4 regions of the Sphingomonas sp. PL20 genome follow, and region 2 is predicted to be linked to each of the others. Evidence: predicted binding sites of a transcription regulator. Region 2 holds the regulator's gene; each other region holds the start of a gene.
The links. The regulator LexA, encoded in region 2, represses DNA repair genes until DNA is damaged. The targets are predictions, from matches to a motif close to GTTCCNCNCTTGTTCT.

Region 1 (4,155 bases), 700 kb from region 2:
GGCGGGGCGGCGGCGACCGAGCGTTCGGGCACGTCGCTTTCGACCGGCACGCTGCGCCACAGCGCGCTTATGCCGATGCGGTTGGCGAGCGTGTCGATCAGCGGTGCGAGATCGGGCGCGCGGTCTTCGAGCGTTTCGGCAAAGGGTTCAGCGCCAAGCGGATCGGCGCGGCGGACGTGGAGCGCGAGTGCGTCGATGCCATAGCCCGGCGCGATTTCCTCGATCCGGCGCACGATCAGCCGCAGCAGATGCGCGCCATCGCGGGTCGGGCGGGCAAGGCCGATGCGCAGGCGCTGCGGCACGCCGTCGATGCGATCCGCAACCAGATCGACCAGGCGCGCGCCTAGCCCCGCTTCGGCCAATGCGGTGACGAGGCGCGGCATCAACACCCCCAGCCAATGCGCGATCGCCTCGGCGGTGGCGATCGGCTCGGCGAAGCGTTGTACGACGGCGATGGCTTCGGGCGGGGTCACCGGATCGAGCGGTTCCGCCAGCCGCCCCGATGCCTGATCGAGCCGGGCGATGAGCGTGCCGCCGAACCGGCGCGCGAGCGGGGCGCGGGGCACGGCGGCGAGCTGGCCGATGGTTTCGATCCCCAGCCGTTTGAGCAAGTCGCGGGCGCGCGGTTCGAGCCGCAGCGCAGCGGTCGGCAGCGGGGCGAGCGCGTCGGGGTGCGCGCCGGGCGGGCAGATTTGCGGGGCGTAGCGGGCGAGCGCCCAGGCCGCGCCCGGCGTATCCGCCACGGCAACGCGCGCGGTGAAGCCGTGCCGCTTTAGCAACGCCACGATCCGCTTTGCCATCCGCGCCTCCCCGCCGAACAGATGCGCGGTGCCGCTGATATCGAGGAACAGCCCATCGTCGCCCGACGGCATCACCACCGGGCACCAACGCCTGGCCGCGAGCATGGCGAGACGCAGCAAGGCGGCGCGGTCGCCCTCCGGGTCGGCGGGGCGGATGTCGAGCCCGGGCACCAGCGCCCGCGCCTGCGTCACCGCCATGCCGGGCACCAGCCCGAGCGCACGCGCGGCGGGGCAAGCGGCGGCGATGACGAGCGCGTTGCCGGATTGGAGGCTGGTGATGATAGCCTTGTTCGTCACCCCGGCCCCCTGGCGGGGGTTGTGCCGGGGGCCACCCATTACCGCATTCTGACGTCCGAGGGGAGGAGTGGGCCCCGGCACAACCCCCGCCAGGGGGCCGGGGTGACGAAGCGGCATGGTGGCAGGAGGCGCGGCTTTTCCGCCCCTCCCTGGAAGGGAGGGGGTAGGGGGTGGGTCGGCCCGTAAGCGGGCGGACGGGCTGCCATCGGCCGATCCACCCCCGGCCCCTCCCTTCCAGGGAGGGGCGGCAGAAGGAGGCGTGACGCGCGGATCCCGCACCGGCGTGCGCCCCTCATCGGGCGGCATCGCCTTGAACGGATGCGGTGCGGCCTCGCTCACGCGCCCGGCGCGACGGTCGCGCGGGCGCGCATCGGCACCTTCGGTCCGTGCCCAGCGCGCGCCGGGACGCCAGCCACCCCCGCGCGGCACCGAACAGGCGACGGCCTGTTCCTGCGCGGCGATGGCGTTCAGCGGCGTGGTATCGACCGGCGTGCGCTCAGGCGGCGTGGCGATACGCTCGGCCTGCGCCAGCCGTTCGATCGGCCAGTCGGGCAGGTAGAGCGAGGCGACCCGTTTCATCGCATGCCTCCATCGTCCAGTCGGCGGGTTCGCCGCCGCGTTGGCGGACCAGCTCCACCCGCCAGCGCGCCCGCCCGACTCCGTTAGCGCCGACCGGCAGCGGGGCGGATGGGGCGGCGGCGATGCGCCAGCGCGTCACCGCCGCCGACGGCACAGCGAGCGGGTTGCCGCCGCCTTTATCGGTCGCCGCGCGGGCATGGCGCTTGAGCAGCAAGGCGATCGTCTTGCCGCCCTCCGCCGCCAGCTGCAGCCGCCGCGTATTGGGCATGGCCGCGCGCTTCACTTCGCCGACCACCGCGCCGAGGCCACGGTGGCGCAGGCCCTCCTCCATCAAGGCGAGCAGTTCGGCATCATCGGCGGCCTCGGCATAGATCAGCCGTTCGGGGGCGAGCCCGGCCTGGTACAGCCCTGGCGCGAACAGATCGCGCCGCCGCACCACCCACAGCACCGGCCCCCAGGCGCGCGCGGCGATCCCGGCCATGAACAGCGTCGCGGCGGCATCGTCGGATGGGGCTGCGCTGGCCGCGGCGATCTCATGCAGCGAATCGAGCCGGAGCCCGCCGGGTGCCAGCTTCTCGTCGATCGCGCCGATTCCGAAGGGCAGCACCGGGCGACGACGCAGCCCGTCGCGTTCCACCTTCTTCAGGCTTTCGCGAAGCTCGGCTATGATGGCCGAGGAGGGAATGGCAGGACAGGACACGGCCACGACTCGCACAATAGGTTCGTTCCTATTTTGTTCCGTTTGTAAGCCCCGAGTCAAGCGGCCGCTTATCGCAATTGGGACGGTCCGTCGTTTCCCCGCCTTCGCCCCTCTCGCCAAAGCCCACGAAATTTTATAACAACGATTCGAAAGAGCGTTTCCGCGTGCCCGAGCGTTGGTACAGCGCACGCCCCGTTTGGAGAGATCATGGCAAGCGACCGCGTTCCTGCGCATTTGAAGCCCAATTTGCCGCCTTTGTCGCTCTATGTGCCCGAACCCAAATTCCGGCCGGGCGACACGGTCGATTTCACCCAGGTGGCGATTCCGCCCGCAGGCGAAACGCGGCGGCCCGACACTGCCGATCATGCCGAGAGCTTCACCGATCTGGCCTATCAACTGGTGCGCGTGCTCGATGAAAACGGCCAGGCGGTCGGCCCGTGGAACCCGCGGCTGTCGCCCGATATGCTGCGGGCGATATTGCGCAGCATGGCGCTGGTGCGTGCGTTCGACGAGCGCATGTTCCGCGCACAGCGCCAGGGCAAGACCAGCTTCTACATGAAGTGCACGGGCGAGGAAGCGGTCGCGGTCGCCGCCGCCTTTGCGCTCGATTATGAGGATATGTGCTTTCCGTCCTATCGCCAGCAAGGTCTGCTGATCGCGCGCGGCTGGTCGATGGTCGACATGATGAACCAGATCTATTCGAACACCGCCGACCGGCTGCACGGCAAGCAATTGCCGATCATGTATTCGGTCAAGGAAGCCGGGTTCTTCTCCATCTCGGGCAATTTGGCGACGCAATATCCCCAAGCGGTCGGCTGGGCGATGGCGAGCGCGGCCAAGGGGGACACGCGCATCGCGGCGACCTGGTGCGGCGAGGGATCGACCGCCGAGGGCGATTTCCATTCGGCCTGCACCTTTGCCAGCGTCTACCGCGCGCCGGTGATCTTCAACGTCGTCAACAATCAGTGGGCGATTTCGAGCTTTTCGGGTTTCGCCGGTGCGGAATCGACCACCTTCGCGGCGCGCGCGGTCGGCTATGGCATCGCCGGGCTGCGCGTCGATGGCAATGACGCGCTGGCGGTCTATGCCGCCACCGCCTGGGCGGCGGAGCGCGCGCGCACCAACCAGGGGCCGACGCTGATCGAGCATTTCACCTATCGTGCGGAGGGGCATTCAACCTCGGACGATCCGGGGCAATATCGCTCGGCCGGCGAGCCGACCGCCTGGCCGCTGGGCGACCCGATCGCGCGGTTGAAGGATCATCTCATCGCAATCGGCGAATGGGATGAGGAACGCCATGCAGCGCAGGACAAGGAGTTGGCGGAGCAAGTGAAGGCCGCGCAGAAGGAAGCCGAGGCGAACGGTGTGCTCGGCCACGGTCTGCACCAGCCGCTCGACAGCCTGTTCGATGGCGTGTTCGAGGAAATGCCGTGGCATTTGCGCGAACAGCAAGCGCAGATGATCGCCGAAGAAACCGCCAGCGGCCGTCCATGGGCGCGCAAGTGATGGGTGCGAAGCTTCGCGGCGCAGCCGCAATTTCCTTCCCTCTTCGTGTCTTCGCGTCTTCGCGTGCAAGATTTTTGATCACGCGAAGGCGCGAAGACACGAAGAATAAGACTTTAAGAGCCGCTGTCGCGGCGGGTGCAGCAGTATGACCGACACGCCAGAATCCACCCGCATGAACATGATCCAGGCGATCAATTCCGCCATGGACGTGATGATGGCGCGCGACCCCGATATCGTCGTGATGGGCGAGGATGTCGGCTATTTCGGCGGCGT
Region 2 (4,155 bases):
GTTCAACGAATTGCAACATCGTGTGTCGAACAATCTGATGATGGTTGCGGCCTTGCTCAGCGTCCAGCGTCGCGCCCTTACCGATGCGGGCGCGCGGCAGATTCTCGACAACGCCGTCCACCGCGTCCAGCTGATCGGCCGGATCCAGCGCCAGCTCTATGATGTGAGCGGTGGCCAGGTCGCGCTGGATCGGTTCGTAACCGATTTGGTCGCCGATCTCGCCGAAGCCGGCGGCAAGCCCGGCATTGCGTGCCGGGTCGATGCGCAAGCGGACATGGTGCTCGATCCCAATGCGCTGATCCCGCTCGCCTTGATCCTGGCGGAAGCGGTGGCGAATGCGTTCGAACACGGCTTTGCCGACCGCGAAACCGGGCAGATCGACATCCGTGTTAAAAGCGCCGACGGCCTGTTGAACCTCTCCGTCACCGACAATGGCGTGGGCTTGCCGACCGACTTTGACATCACGCTTCCGACCAGTCTCGGGCTGACGATCGCGACGACACTGGCCCGGCAGCTTGGCGGCACGTTCGACGTGCAGCGCGGCGATGCGGGCGGCACGATCACGCGTTTGACGATGGCAAGCGCGACGCCCCGCCTGGCGGCGCGCTGATTCCCCCGCTTACACCTTTGAAAGCTGCCTTATGCCCGCTCCCCTGATGTCCGTGTCCGAAGCGCAAGAGCGCCTGTTCGCGCTGGGCACCGCAGTGGCGACGGAAACGGTGCCTTTGGCGGCGGCGGCGGGTCGCTGGCTGGCGAGCGACGTCTGTGCGCTGCGCACGCAGCCTTATGCCGACCTGTCGGCGATGGATGGCTATGCGGTACGGTTCGACGATTTGCCGGGCCCGCTGCGCGTGATTGGCGAGAGCGCCGCCGGGCGACCCTTTGACGGGACGTGCGGCGCGCGGGAGGCCGTGCGCATCTTCACCGGTGCGGCGCTCCCGTCCGGAGCCGATAGCGTGCTGGTCCAGGAAGAGGCGGCCCGCGACGGCGACAGCCTTACCCTGTCCGGCGACGGACCGGTGCGCGGCGGCAATATCCGTCGCAAGGGGCTCGATTTCACCAGCGGCGAGTTGCTCATCGCCAAGGGCGAGCGGCTGACGGCAGCGCGTCTCTCGCTGGCGGCGATCGCCGGGCACGGCGCGCTGACGGTCGCGCGGCGGTTGCGCGTCGCGGTGGTCGCGAGCGGTGACGAACTGGTCGCCCCGGGGGCGAGCGGTGCCCCCGAGGCCTTGCCCGAATCCAACAGCGTGATGCTGGCGGCGTTGCTGGCCGACTTACCGGTCGACATCCTCCCGCTCGGTATCCTGCCCGATCGACTCGATGCCATCGCCGCCGCCTTTGCTGCGGTGGACGCCGACATTCTCGTCACCACCGGGGGCGCTTCGGTCGGCGACCATGACCTGATCCGCCCGGCGCTGGAGGCGGCGGGCGGGACGATCGATTTCTGGCGGATCGCGCTGCGGCCCGGCAAGCCGATGCTGGCGGGGCGCTTGCGCGGGATGACGGTACTGGGCCTGCCCGGCAACCCGGTGTCGGCCTTCGTCACGGCGACGGTGTTCCTGCGCCCGCTGATCGCGCATCTGAGCGGCGCGCGCGCGGCCGTGCCGGTCTTACGCACCGCCATACTGGGCGCGGCCCTGCCCGCCAATGACCGGCGGCAGGATTATCTCCGGGCGCAAACCCGCGATGGGCGCGTGTATGTGGCACAGCGCCAGGACTCCTCGTTGCTGCGGACCCTTGCCGAGGCGGATTGCCTGATCGCGCGCGCGCCGCATGCGCCAGCGGCCGGAGCGGGCGACTCGGTGGAAATCCTCGCGCTCCCCTAAAGCCCACGCTTGACGCGCGATTTTTCGTTCCGTATAGGTTCGCAGTCTGTTCCGACGAAAGGGCCCGAGCGATGCTAACGCGCAAGCAGCATGAGCTGATCTGCTTCATCAACGACCGGCTTGATGAAACCGGCGTGTCGCCCTCGTTCGAGGAAATGAAGGAAGCGCTCGACCTCAAATCCAAATCGGGCGTCCACCGCCTGATCAGCGCGCTCGAGGAACGCCAGTTTATCCGCCGCCTGCCCAATCGCGCACGCGCGCTCGAAGTGCTTAAAATGCCCGAGCGCGGCAGCAACACGCCGACCAAGACCACCGCTGCGCCCGCCGCCAACGTTCGCGCAATGCCCGAGCCTGCCAATGACGTGATCGAAATCCCGCTGCACGGCCGCATCGCCGCCGGTGTGCCGATCGAGGCATTCGAAGGTGCTTCGATGCTCGCCGTCCCCGCCGCTTTGCTCGGCAGTGGCGAGCATTATGCGCTGGAGGTCGCCGGGGATTCGATGGTCGAAGCCGGGATTTTGGATGGCGATTATGCGCTGATCAAGCGCCAGGAAGTGGCGCGCGACGGCGAGATCGTCGTGGCGCTGATCGAAGACAGCGAAGCGACGCTCAAATTCTTCCGCCGCGAAGGCGCGATGATCCGGCTCGACCCGGCGAACCGGGCGTATGACCCGCAGCGTTATGCGCCCGCGCAAGTGCGCGTGCAGGGCAAGCTGGCCGGGATTTTGCGGCGGTACGACTGAGGGAGAAGTAGACAGTCGCCGAGCGCTACCGAAACACAGCGCTATGTAGAAAAGTTTGACGTCGATTCTGGCGATGGCCAGCAATCTTAAACGGTGCGAACGCTTTTTGTTCGTGCCGGCATTGTCTAACCACAGACCATAGGTCAGGTATCTGTCTTTGCGGGAGACAGCCGATGCTATTGCCTTTGATCGCTTTAATCTCGGCGGTCCCCGGTCAGGATGCGGGCAGGCCTCCATCTGCCGTTCCGGGATCAACCGCGCCTTCCCCAACCGCGCCTTCCAACGAGCAGCGCATCGCGCACGCGTCCAACACCGGGAGGCTAATTTACGGTTTCGATCGTGCGGCCTGGGTCAGCACCGATGCGCTGATGGCCGCAGTCCCGAAAGATCAACTGACCGGCGTGGGCGGATATGTCGTCGAAGTGTCCGACGAGCAAACCTTGCACGTGACCTACTACCGCGGGAGCAATGCAACCGCCCAGGCCTTTTTCGTCGCCGATGTTCGTGGCGGAAAGGTGGTGCGTCAGGAACAATTGCCCCAACCGGTAGCGCTCACCCCGTCGCAAGCCTTCCTCGCGCACGCACGCGAGATAGCGGTCGAACGCGCGAAGGCGCAAAAGTACGAACCGTGCACGCCAGCACCGTTCAATACGGTCGTGCTACCGTCGCCCAATGGGGGGCCAGTCGCGGTCTACTTGCTGACGGCCCAGCAGGATGCCGCCACCTACGTGATGGGAGGCAACTATCGCGTCGTCGTTGCGCCGGACGGACACGTGCTGTCTTCCCGTCCGTTTAATGTCAGTTGTCTCGCGATGAAGCCCCCCAAACTGCCACCGGGTGCAACAGCAGAAGGCTTCATGACCACGCATTTGCTGGACCCAGTTCCGACCGAGATCCATGTTTTTACCTCCTACAATCTGCATATGCCGCTGTTCGTGGGGACTGCGCCCAAAACGGTCTGGGTGGTGAAAGGTAGCTCCATCACGCTGGCGCCAATCAAATAGAAGGCCGCAGCGCCGCGCCACCAGCTAACGAACGCCCTCAGCGGTGGCGAGCCTCATTCCCTTTGCGGAACCGCGACAGCTTCGATGATACCGGAATCGTCACCCACGGATGCCGGTCGCCCGCATGACGGACGGTCCGCACCGAGGCCGTGCCCAGCGCGATCGCCACGCCGCCGCTGCGCGCCAGCGTCGCGCGATCAAGCCGCAGCCAGCGCGGTGCGCAGCGGCGCGGCAGGCGGCGTTCGCTGATGACGATGTCAGCGCTGGCGCACGCCGCAACCAACGCGGGCGCGGGGACGAGGTAGGCGCTGCGCGTCGCGAGGATGCGCCAGTCGCGGTCGCCCGCGCGGCGCGTCATCAGGCACAGGTCGCGGCTGCAGCGCGCCTCGGGTTGCTCCGACATCAGCACCGGCAAATCCTCGATCCCGCCATTCTCGGCCAGCATATCGGCGGTGTAATCCCCGGTACGGTCGCGCAGCAGCGCCAGATCGCCGTGCCCGGTGCGGATCGCGACGTGGCGACCATCGCCCGTCACCAGCACATCGGGCGCGGGCGTCAGCAGCGCCCACAGCGCGCCCGCCG
Region 3 (4,155 bases), 1.3 Mb from region 2:
CTTCCTGCGCGAACCAGTCGCGTGCCGGGCCTTCGCCAATCACCAGCGTCTTGTGCTTGACGCCGCGCGCCTTGAGCGTGCGGAGCGCTGCGGCGAAGACGTCCAGCCCCTTTTCTTTGACCAAGCGCCCCAGAAAGCCGACCGCAACCTCGTCATCGCCGATGCCGAGGCCGCGCCGCCAGGCGAGGTCGCGCTGCGCGGGGTTGAAGCGATCGTGGTTCACCCCGCGCGACCAGCGCGTCACCGAGGTGGGCACCCCCCATTCGCGCAAAATCTCGCCCATCACCTGGCTGGGTGCGAGCACTTCATCGACGCGGCTGTAGAAGCGCTTTTGAATGCCGATCATCGGCGGCACCAGAAACCCCAAGCCGTAATAGCTCATATAGGTCTCGAACCGCGTATGGTACGAAGCGACCCGGGCGATGTTATGCTTTTCGGCATAATTAAGCGCTTTGTGCCCCAGGCGGTCCGGAGCCGAAACGTGGATCATGTTGGGGGCGAACGCATCGAGATCGCGCCGCACGCGATTGCCCATGCCGCGCGTCAGCTTGTATTCGCCGCGCAGCGGGATCTTGATCGATGGCGCGCTGACCAGGTCGCCGGTCGGCGGGAATGCTGGGGTGCGGCTTGTCGGTGCATAGATTCGCACCTTCACGCCGCGACTAAGCAGATAGCCGACCAAGAGGTTGAGGGTCTGGTTGGCACCATCACGGGTATAGTTATAATTGCCGCTGAACAGGGCTACGCGGAGATCGGACGCTTCCATCGTGCCGGGCCATAGCGAAGCTATCGCCGGATGACTATCTCTCGCGTCAAAGGAGTTTTTGCGCCGATGACCGACCTTTCCGCCTTTCCGATCACACAACGCTGGCCCGCCGCCCATCCTGACCGGCTGCAACTCTATTCGCTGCCGACGCCCAATGGCGTGAAAGTGTCGATCATGCTGGAAGAGACCGGGCTCGCGTACGAGCCGCATCTGGTCGATTTCGCCACGGACGATCAGCACAGCCCCGCCTTCGAATCGCTCAACCCCAATGGCAAGATCCCCGCGATCCTCGATCCCGATGGGCCCGGCGGCAAGCCGCTCGCTTTGTTCGAATCGGGCGCGATCCTGCTGTATCTCGCCGAAAAGACCGGCAAGTTCCTGCCCAGCGATCCCGCCGCGCGCTGGCAGGCGATCCAATGGGTGATGTTCCAGATGGGCGGCGTCGGCCCGATGTTCGGCCAGGTCGGCTTCTTCGTGAAGTTTGCTGGCAAGGACTTTGAGGATAAGCGCCCACGCGACCGCTATGTCGCCGAAGCCAAGCGCATCCTCGGCGTGATGGACGGCGTGCTCGCGGGCAAGAGCTGGTTCCTGGGCGAGGATTACACCATCGCCGATATCTCGATGCTTGGCTGGGTGAACGGTCTGGTCGGCTTTTACGGCGCGGGCGAGTTGGTCGGTTTCGACCAGTTCACGCACGTAAAGGCATGGCTCGAACGCGGCCTCGCACGGCCAGCGGTGCAGCGCGGTCTGGCGATCCCGGCGCGGGGGTAGTCAGGCCGGCGGCGCGTCCGAAAAGCCTTCATACCACACGGCAATGGAGTTGCTGTGGGCAAGCCACGGCGCGGGCGCGGTCTCCTGGACCGCGTCCCCGTGCTGGTGCCACCCGCCGAGCGAGCAGTGAATGATTGCCTTCACCCGCGCGGTGCCATGCTGTGCCATGTCCAGCGCGGTCACGATGCCGATATGGCCATCATGCGTCCGGCCATCGGTGCCGGTATAATCGGGATAGACCAAAAAGCTGCCGACCACCGGTTCGGCCAAGGCATGAAAATACCCCGTTGGGGATAGGCCATCGGCGTGGATCGCGGTGGTCTCGAACCAGCCGCCATTGATCTTCTTGTAGAGAGGGTGGTTGACGATGCGCGATTGCGGTGGAACCGATGGGAAGCGGATGCTCCAGTAGACAAAGCCACTGCAATCGAGCTTGCCATTGGGAGGAATTGTCGCGGCCGCAAAGGACGGCATCACCCCTGGGCTCTTATATTCGGTCTTCTTGCCAAGCCCGCTGCGTGCGCGTGTAATCGCCGTTGCTGAATCCATGGTGCTTCCCCCTGGTCCCCGCGCGGGTCGTACTCGACGGTCAGCCCGCGCGACTCGCCCGCTAACAAGGCGGCGTCCCAATTGCGTGAAAAGTGCGTGCGTCGGGCGCGCACACGTCACGGCTCCACTGAAATTTGTTCCCCTCTCGTTCCGTTGTTGCTACATCGCAGCGCATGGCAAAACCCCAGAAGCGCTATGTCTGTCAGTCCTGTGGATCGGTGTCGCACCGCTGGCAGGGGCAATGCGCCGATTGCGGGGAATGGAACACGCTGGTCGAGGAAGCGCCCACGACCGTCACCCCGTTCCAGGCAAAGCATAATCTGCAGGGCGGCGGGCGCGCCTTTCAGCTCGTCAGCCTCGATGCCGAGATCACGCTGCCCGACCGGCTCGCCACCGGCATTGCCGAGCTCGACCGCGCGCTCGGCGGCGGCTTCGTCGAAGGATCGGCGACGCTGATCGGCGGCGATCCCGGCATTGGCAAATCGACGCTGCTGCTGCAGGCGGCGGCGAAGATGGCGCTGGCCGGGCTGCCGGTGGCGTATGTCTCGGGTGAGGAAGCCGCCGATCAGGTGCGCTTGCGCGCGCGGCGGCTGGGCCTCGGCCATGCGCCGGTGATGCTGGCGGCGGCGTCCTCGACGCGCGACATTCTCACCACGCTCGGCCAGGCAACGCCCCCCGCCTTGCTGGTGATCGATTCGATCCAGACGATGCACAGCGATTTGATCGAAGGCGCGCCGGGCACCGTCAGCCAGGTGCGCGCCTCGGCGCAGGAATTGATCCGCTTCGCCAAGGAACGCGGCACCGCCGTGGTACTGGTCGGCCATGTCACCAAGGATGGCAGCATCGCAGGCCCGCGCGTGCTCGAACATATGGTCGATACCGTGCTGAGCTTTGAAGGCGAGCGCAGCCACCAATATCGCATCCTGCGCGCGATCAAGAACCGCTTTGGCGGCACCGACGAGATCGGCGTGTTCGCAATGGTGGCGGAAGGCTTGGCCGAAGTCTCCAACCCCAGTGCCTTGTTCCTGACGCAGCGCGAGGAAGGCATGACCGGAACCACGGTGTTCCCCGCGCTGGAGGGCACACGACCCGTGCTGGTCGAAATCCAGGCGCTGGTCGTGCGCTTGGCGAGCGGCGCGACGCCGAGGCGCGCGGTGGTCGGTTGGGACAGCGGGCGCCTTGCCATGGTGCTGGCGGTGCTGGAGGCACGCTGCGGGCTCAGTTTCTCCTCGAGCGAAGTCTATCTCAACATTGCAGGCGGATACCGCGTGCAGGACCCGGCCGCCGATCTTGCAGTCGCGGCGGCGCTCATCTCCGCGCTGTCGGAACGCCCGGTGCCCGCCGATGCGGTGGTGTTCGGCGAACTGGCCTTGTCCGGCGAAATCCGCCCGGTGGCCCACGGCCCGTTGCGCTTGAAGGAGGCGGGCAAGCTTGGGTTCGAAAGGGCGCTGCTGCCTGCGGCGGTGACCGACGACAAGAGTGGGTTGAAGCTGAGCGGCTTTGGCACGCTGGCGAGCTTCGTGGAGCATATGCTGGGGCGGTGAGGGGGCGTTGCACCCTCCCACAAACCTTCCACTCGTGGAGCGTGATGACTCTTGGTCCCATCGTCTCCCTGTCCGTAACGCCCTGTCCGTTCGTTTCGAGAGTAGTTGAGAAACCTGGCACAGCGCTTGCGGCTGTTTCTCGACTACGCTCGAAACGAACGGGTTACGGGAAAGCACTCTCCAACCCCCCACAAACCCCACCGCATCCCCGCACCCACTCGACTTCCACCGTCCCACGCCTGTAAGACGCGCGCCATGCATCTTACCGCTCTCGATATCCTGGTTCTGCTCGCCGTTGGCGGGGCCGCCACGCTTGGCATCACGCGGGGCTTCGTCACCGAAGTGCTGTCGCTGTTTGCCTGGGTCGGAATCGTGTTTGCGATCAAGCTGTTCCATGTCCCGCTTACGCATGCGTTGACCGGCATGGTCGGCACCACCACCGGGGCGGCGGTGCTGGCCTTCGCGATTCTGGCCGGGGGCACCTATTATGGCGGGCGCATGGTCGCGCGGGCGATCGGCGCGCGC
Region 4 (4,155 bases), 1.1 Mb from region 2:
TTCGAACCGCGCCGCCAGCCTGACGCGCCAATTGCTCGCCTTTTCGCGCCAGCAGACGCTCCGCCCGCAAGTGCTGCAACTGCCCGACGTGATTTCGGAAGTGACCAATCTGCTCAAGCGCCTGTTGGGCGAGAGCGTGACGCTCACCGTCAAGCATGGGCGCAATCTCGGGCCGGTGCGCGCCGATCCCGGGCAACTCGAACAGGTCGTCGTCAATCTCGCGGTGAACGCGCGCGATGCGATGATGTCGAAGGATCCGCGCGGCACCGGCACGCTGGCGATCCAGACCTATGCGGTCACCACCGCCGAAGTGCGCAAGCTGGCCTCCGATATCCTCCCGGCGGCCGATTATGTCGTGCTGGAAGTGGCGGATACCGGTGGCGGCATCCCGCCCGACGTGCTGCCCAAGATCTTCGAGCCGTTCTTCACTACCAAGGAAGTGGGCAAGGGGACGGGCCTCGGTTTGTCCACCGTCTACGGGATCGTCAAACAATCGGGCGGTTATATCTTCGCCGATAATGTGAAGGCCGGGTCGCGCGGACCGGCGGGGGCGGTGTTCACCATCTATCTGCCGGTCCATACGGCGGGCACCTTGGCGGAGGCACCACCGGCGCGGATTTTGCCGCGCGAGAAGCCGGTCGATCTTTGGGGTACGGGCACGATCCTGCTGGTCGAGGATGAGGATATGGTGCGCGCCGTCGCCGAGCGGGCGCTGACGCGGCAGGGCTATACCGTGCTTTGCGCCGAACATGGCGAGGCGGCGCTGGAGTTGCTGGCATCCGGCCCAAAGCCCGATCTGCTCATATCGGACGTTATGATGCCGCTGATGGACGGGCCGACCATGGTGCGTCAGGCACGCGCGCGCTATCCCGATCTGCCGATCGTGTTCATGTCCGGCTATGCCGAGGAAACGATCCGCAAGTCGATCGACCTCGACAATGTCGCCTTTCTGGCAAAACCGTTTTCGGTGCAACAGCTTGCAGAAGCGGTGCGGGCGGTATTGGGTGCGAAATGATTTGGTGCATTACGGCATGCCCGGCTAAGGGCCTAGTATGAGCGGGCCACAGACTATTTTGATCGTCGAGGACGAACCCTTGATCGCGATGATGATCGAGGATTTTCTCGATGTCTTGGGAAAGCGTCATGGCGGCACGGCCGATACGGTTGTGGCGGCGCTGGCGTTGATCGAAGCCGGCGGTATCGACGCCGCCATCCTCGATGTGAATTTGCGTGGCGGCGAAAAGAGCTTTCCGATCGCGGCGGCGCTCGCGGAAAAGGGCATTCCCTTCGTTTTTGCGACCGGCGGCTCGCACGATAGCGTCGCCGACGCGTATCGGGATCGTCCGACCCTGGCCAAGCCCTTCACCATGGACGGGGTTTCCAAGGCGTTGGCCGCCCTGGCCTGATCTGGATTACCCAAACAAAGCTGGCTGATCGCGGACCCATAGCGAGGCTGCGCCGTTTCTCCTGCCACAATCCCGGCACGGAGACCGATCGTGGCATTTTCCAGTACAGACCTTTCCCCCGCTGCTTTGATGGACCCGCAAACGGTGGGGCCGAAGCCGCCGTTCGAGCGCCAGAGCCAGCCATGGCCCGGCCTCGCGCGCGATATGCGGCCCCGGCCCGACCATGGCGAATCGAGCTATCGCGGCTCCGGTCGCCTGGCGGGTCGCAAGGCGCTCATCACGGGCGGAGACTCGGGGATGGGACGCGCTGCCGCCATCGCCTATGCGCGCGAAGGGGCCGATGTTGCGATCAACTATCTGCCCGATGAAGAGGCGGATGCGCAGGAGGTGATCGACCTGATCCACGCGGCGGGCCGCACGGGCGTCGCAATCCCGGGTGATCTGTGCAGCGAAGAGTTCTGCAAGACTCTGGTCCAGACCGCCATCGATGCGCTGGGCGGGCTGGACATTCTAGTCAGCAATGCCGCCCGGCAACAAACGCACGCTTCGATCCTGGATATTTCCACCGAGGAATTCGACCGGACGATGAAGACCAACATCTACGCGCCGTTCTGGCTGATCAAGGCAGCGCTGCCGCATCTGGCACCAGGATCGGCGATCATCGGAACGACGTCGGAACAGGCAACCGACCCCTCCGAAGACCTGTATGACTACGCGCAGACCAAGGCGGCGACGACCAATTATGTGCGCAGCCTCGCCAAACAATTGGCATCGCGCGGGATCCGCGTGAACGGCGTTGCACCCGGACCGATCTGGACGCCTTTGCAAGTGTCCGGTGGCGCGACGATGGAAAAGCTCGAGCAGTTTGGCGGCCAGACACCGCTCGGACGCCCCGGACAACCGGGCGAACTCGCCGGAATTTACGTTCTGCTGGCCGAAAGTGGCGCCAGCTACGCCACCGGCCAAGTCTATGGCGCAGCGGGCGGTAGTGGGATGCCGTAACCGCGCAAATTTTTTGAAAGAGGCTGTCGTTCTACTCTTGTTCCGAAAGAACAAACGCGATACACACTGCATCACGCATTGAACGCACCCGGCGTTCGGTCTAGCGCAGGAGGCTACCAATGGCGGTATCGTTGAAGGTCATCGACAGCAAAATGGCAGCCTCAGACAAGCAAGCAGACAAAGCCACCGCAGAACGCGCCAAGGCGCTGGAAGCGGCGCTCGCACAAATCGACCGGGCGTTTGGCAAGGGGTCGGCGATGAAGCTCGGCTCCAAGCAGACGATGCAGGTGGAGGTGATCTCGACCGGCTCGCTGGGGCTCGACATCGCTTTGGGCGTTGGCGGCTTGCCGCGTGGCCGCGTGATCGAGATTTACGGGCCGGAAAGCTCGGGTAAAACCACGCTGGCGCTGCATGTCATCGCCGAAGCGCAAAAGGGCGGGGGCACGGCGGCATTCGTCGATGCCGAGCATGCGCTCGATCCGGTTTATGCCAAGAAATTGGGCGTCAATATCGATGAGCTGATCGTGTCGCAGCCGGATACGGGCGAGCAGGCGCTCGAAATCGTGGATACGCTGGTGCGCTCCAACGCGATCGACGTGCTGGTGGTCGATTCGGTCGCGGCTTTGGTGCCGCGCGCGGAAATCGAAGGCGAGATGGGCGACAGCCATGTCGGCTTGCAGGCGCGGCTGATGTCGCAATCGCTGCGCAAGCTGACCGGCTCGATCAGCCGCTCGCGCTGCATGGTGATCTTCATCAACCAGCTGCGCATGAAGATCGGCGTGATGTACGGCAACCCTGAGACGACGACGGGCGGCAATGCGCTGAAATTCTACGCCTCGGTGCGCCTCGACATTCGCCGCACCGGGCAAATCAAGGATCGCGACGAGATCATCGGCAACACCACGCGGGTGAAGGTCGTCAAGAACAAGGTCGCGCCGCCGTTCAAGCAAGTCGAATTCGACATCATGTATGGCCAGGGCGTGTCCAAGATCGGCGAGATTCTCGACCTGGGCGTCAAAGCCGGGCTGGTCGAGAAATCGGGCGCGTGGTTCAGCTATGACAGCGTCCGCATCGGGCAGGGGCGTGAGAACGCCAAGACCTTCCTCAAGGAAAATGTCGAGATGTCCGATCGTCTGGAAAAGGCGATCCGCGCGCGGACCGACAAGGTTGCCGAGGAAATGATGGCAGGCGCGGAACCCGATGAGGGTGACGACGAGATGTGACTTTCGCCCCGGTCTGCTGCGGCGGACCGGAGCCGGGGATGGCGGCAGTGCACGGCTGCGTCCCCACCCACGATGGCGGTATCGAGCGCTCTCGGTTCCGTCGCAGAGACCGGGAAGGCCCGCCAGCGATGGCGGGCCTTTCATATGGCGGGCTGTGGCCTGCGCAGAGTTGCCGGGTGGCGAAGCGACGCATTGCGCACCCAAAGCCAGTGTGTGGCTTGGCTGCCGCGCGCCTGCTAGGATGGGGCACCAAGCCGACCCGGAGAGCTCTCATGACCTTGATCGTCCATCATCTCGAAAACTCGCGCTCGCAGCGGATTCTGTGGATGCTGGAGGAACTCGGGCTCCCCTATGAGATCAAGCGCTATGAGCGGAACAAGCAGACGATGCTGGCCCCGCCGGAACTCAAGCGCATTCATCCACTGGGCAAGTCGCCGGTGCTTGAGGACACCGAAGTCGGCGATGTGATCGTCGAAACCGGCGCGATCGTCGAGTATCTGGTCGAGCGTGGCGATGGTCGGCTG

Region 1: a site for LexA is predicted at 2,401-2,416, ahead of H4W01_RS01885 (ImuA family protein). Genes of this name have one in related genera too.
Region 3: a site for LexA is predicted at 2,223-2,238, ahead of radA (DNA repair protein RadA). Genes of this name have one in related genera too.
Region 4: a site for LexA is predicted at 2,437-2,452, ahead of recA (recombinase RecA). Genes of this name have one in related genera too.

What each region holds. Positions count from the first base shown of each region.
Region 1 covers NZ_JAGINH010000002.1:366,373-370,527, forward strand. The annotation lists gene H4W01_RS01880 (Y-family DNA polymerase) at 1-1,676, opposite strand, end outside; gene H4W01_RS01885 (ImuA family protein) at 1,594-2,313, opposite strand; gene H4W01_RS01890 (3-methyl-2-oxobutanoate dehydrogenase (2-methylpropanoyl-transferring) subunit alpha) at 2,584-3,882, shown strand; gene H4W01_RS01895 (alpha-ketoacid dehydrogenase subunit beta) at 4,055-4,155, shown strand, end outside.
Region 2 covers NZ_JAGINH010000002.1:1,066,000-1,070,154, reverse strand. The annotation lists gene H4W01_RS05070 (sensor histidine kinase) at 1-610, shown strand, start outside; gene H4W01_RS05065 (molybdopterin molybdotransferase MoeA) at 642-1,826, shown strand; gene lexA (transcriptional repressor LexA) at 1,898-2,569, shown strand; gene H4W01_RS05055 (hypothetical protein) at 2,743-3,573, shown strand; gene H4W01_RS05050 (ComEC/Rec2 family competence protein) at 3,611-4,155, opposite strand, start outside.
Region 3 covers NZ_JAGINH010000002.1:2,410,468-2,414,622, reverse strand. The annotation lists gene H4W01_RS11235 (glycosyltransferase family 4 protein) at 1-766, opposite strand, end outside; gene H4W01_RS11230 (glutathione S-transferase N-terminal domain-containing protein) at 833-1,537, shown strand; gene H4W01_RS11225 (hypothetical protein) at 1,538-2,086, opposite strand; gene radA (DNA repair protein RadA) at 2,260-3,630, shown strand; gene H4W01_RS11215 (CvpA family protein) at 3,886-4,155, shown strand, end outside.
Region 4 covers NZ_JAGINH010000002.1:2,185,857-2,190,011, reverse strand. The annotation lists gene H4W01_RS10150 (response regulator) at 1-1,015, shown strand, start outside; gene H4W01_RS10145 (response regulator) at 1,053-1,406, shown strand; gene H4W01_RS10140 (SDR family oxidoreductase) at 1,536-2,408, shown strand; gene recA (recombinase RecA) at 2,528-3,631, shown strand; gene H4W01_RS10130 (glutathione S-transferase family protein) at 3,904-4,155, shown strand, end outside.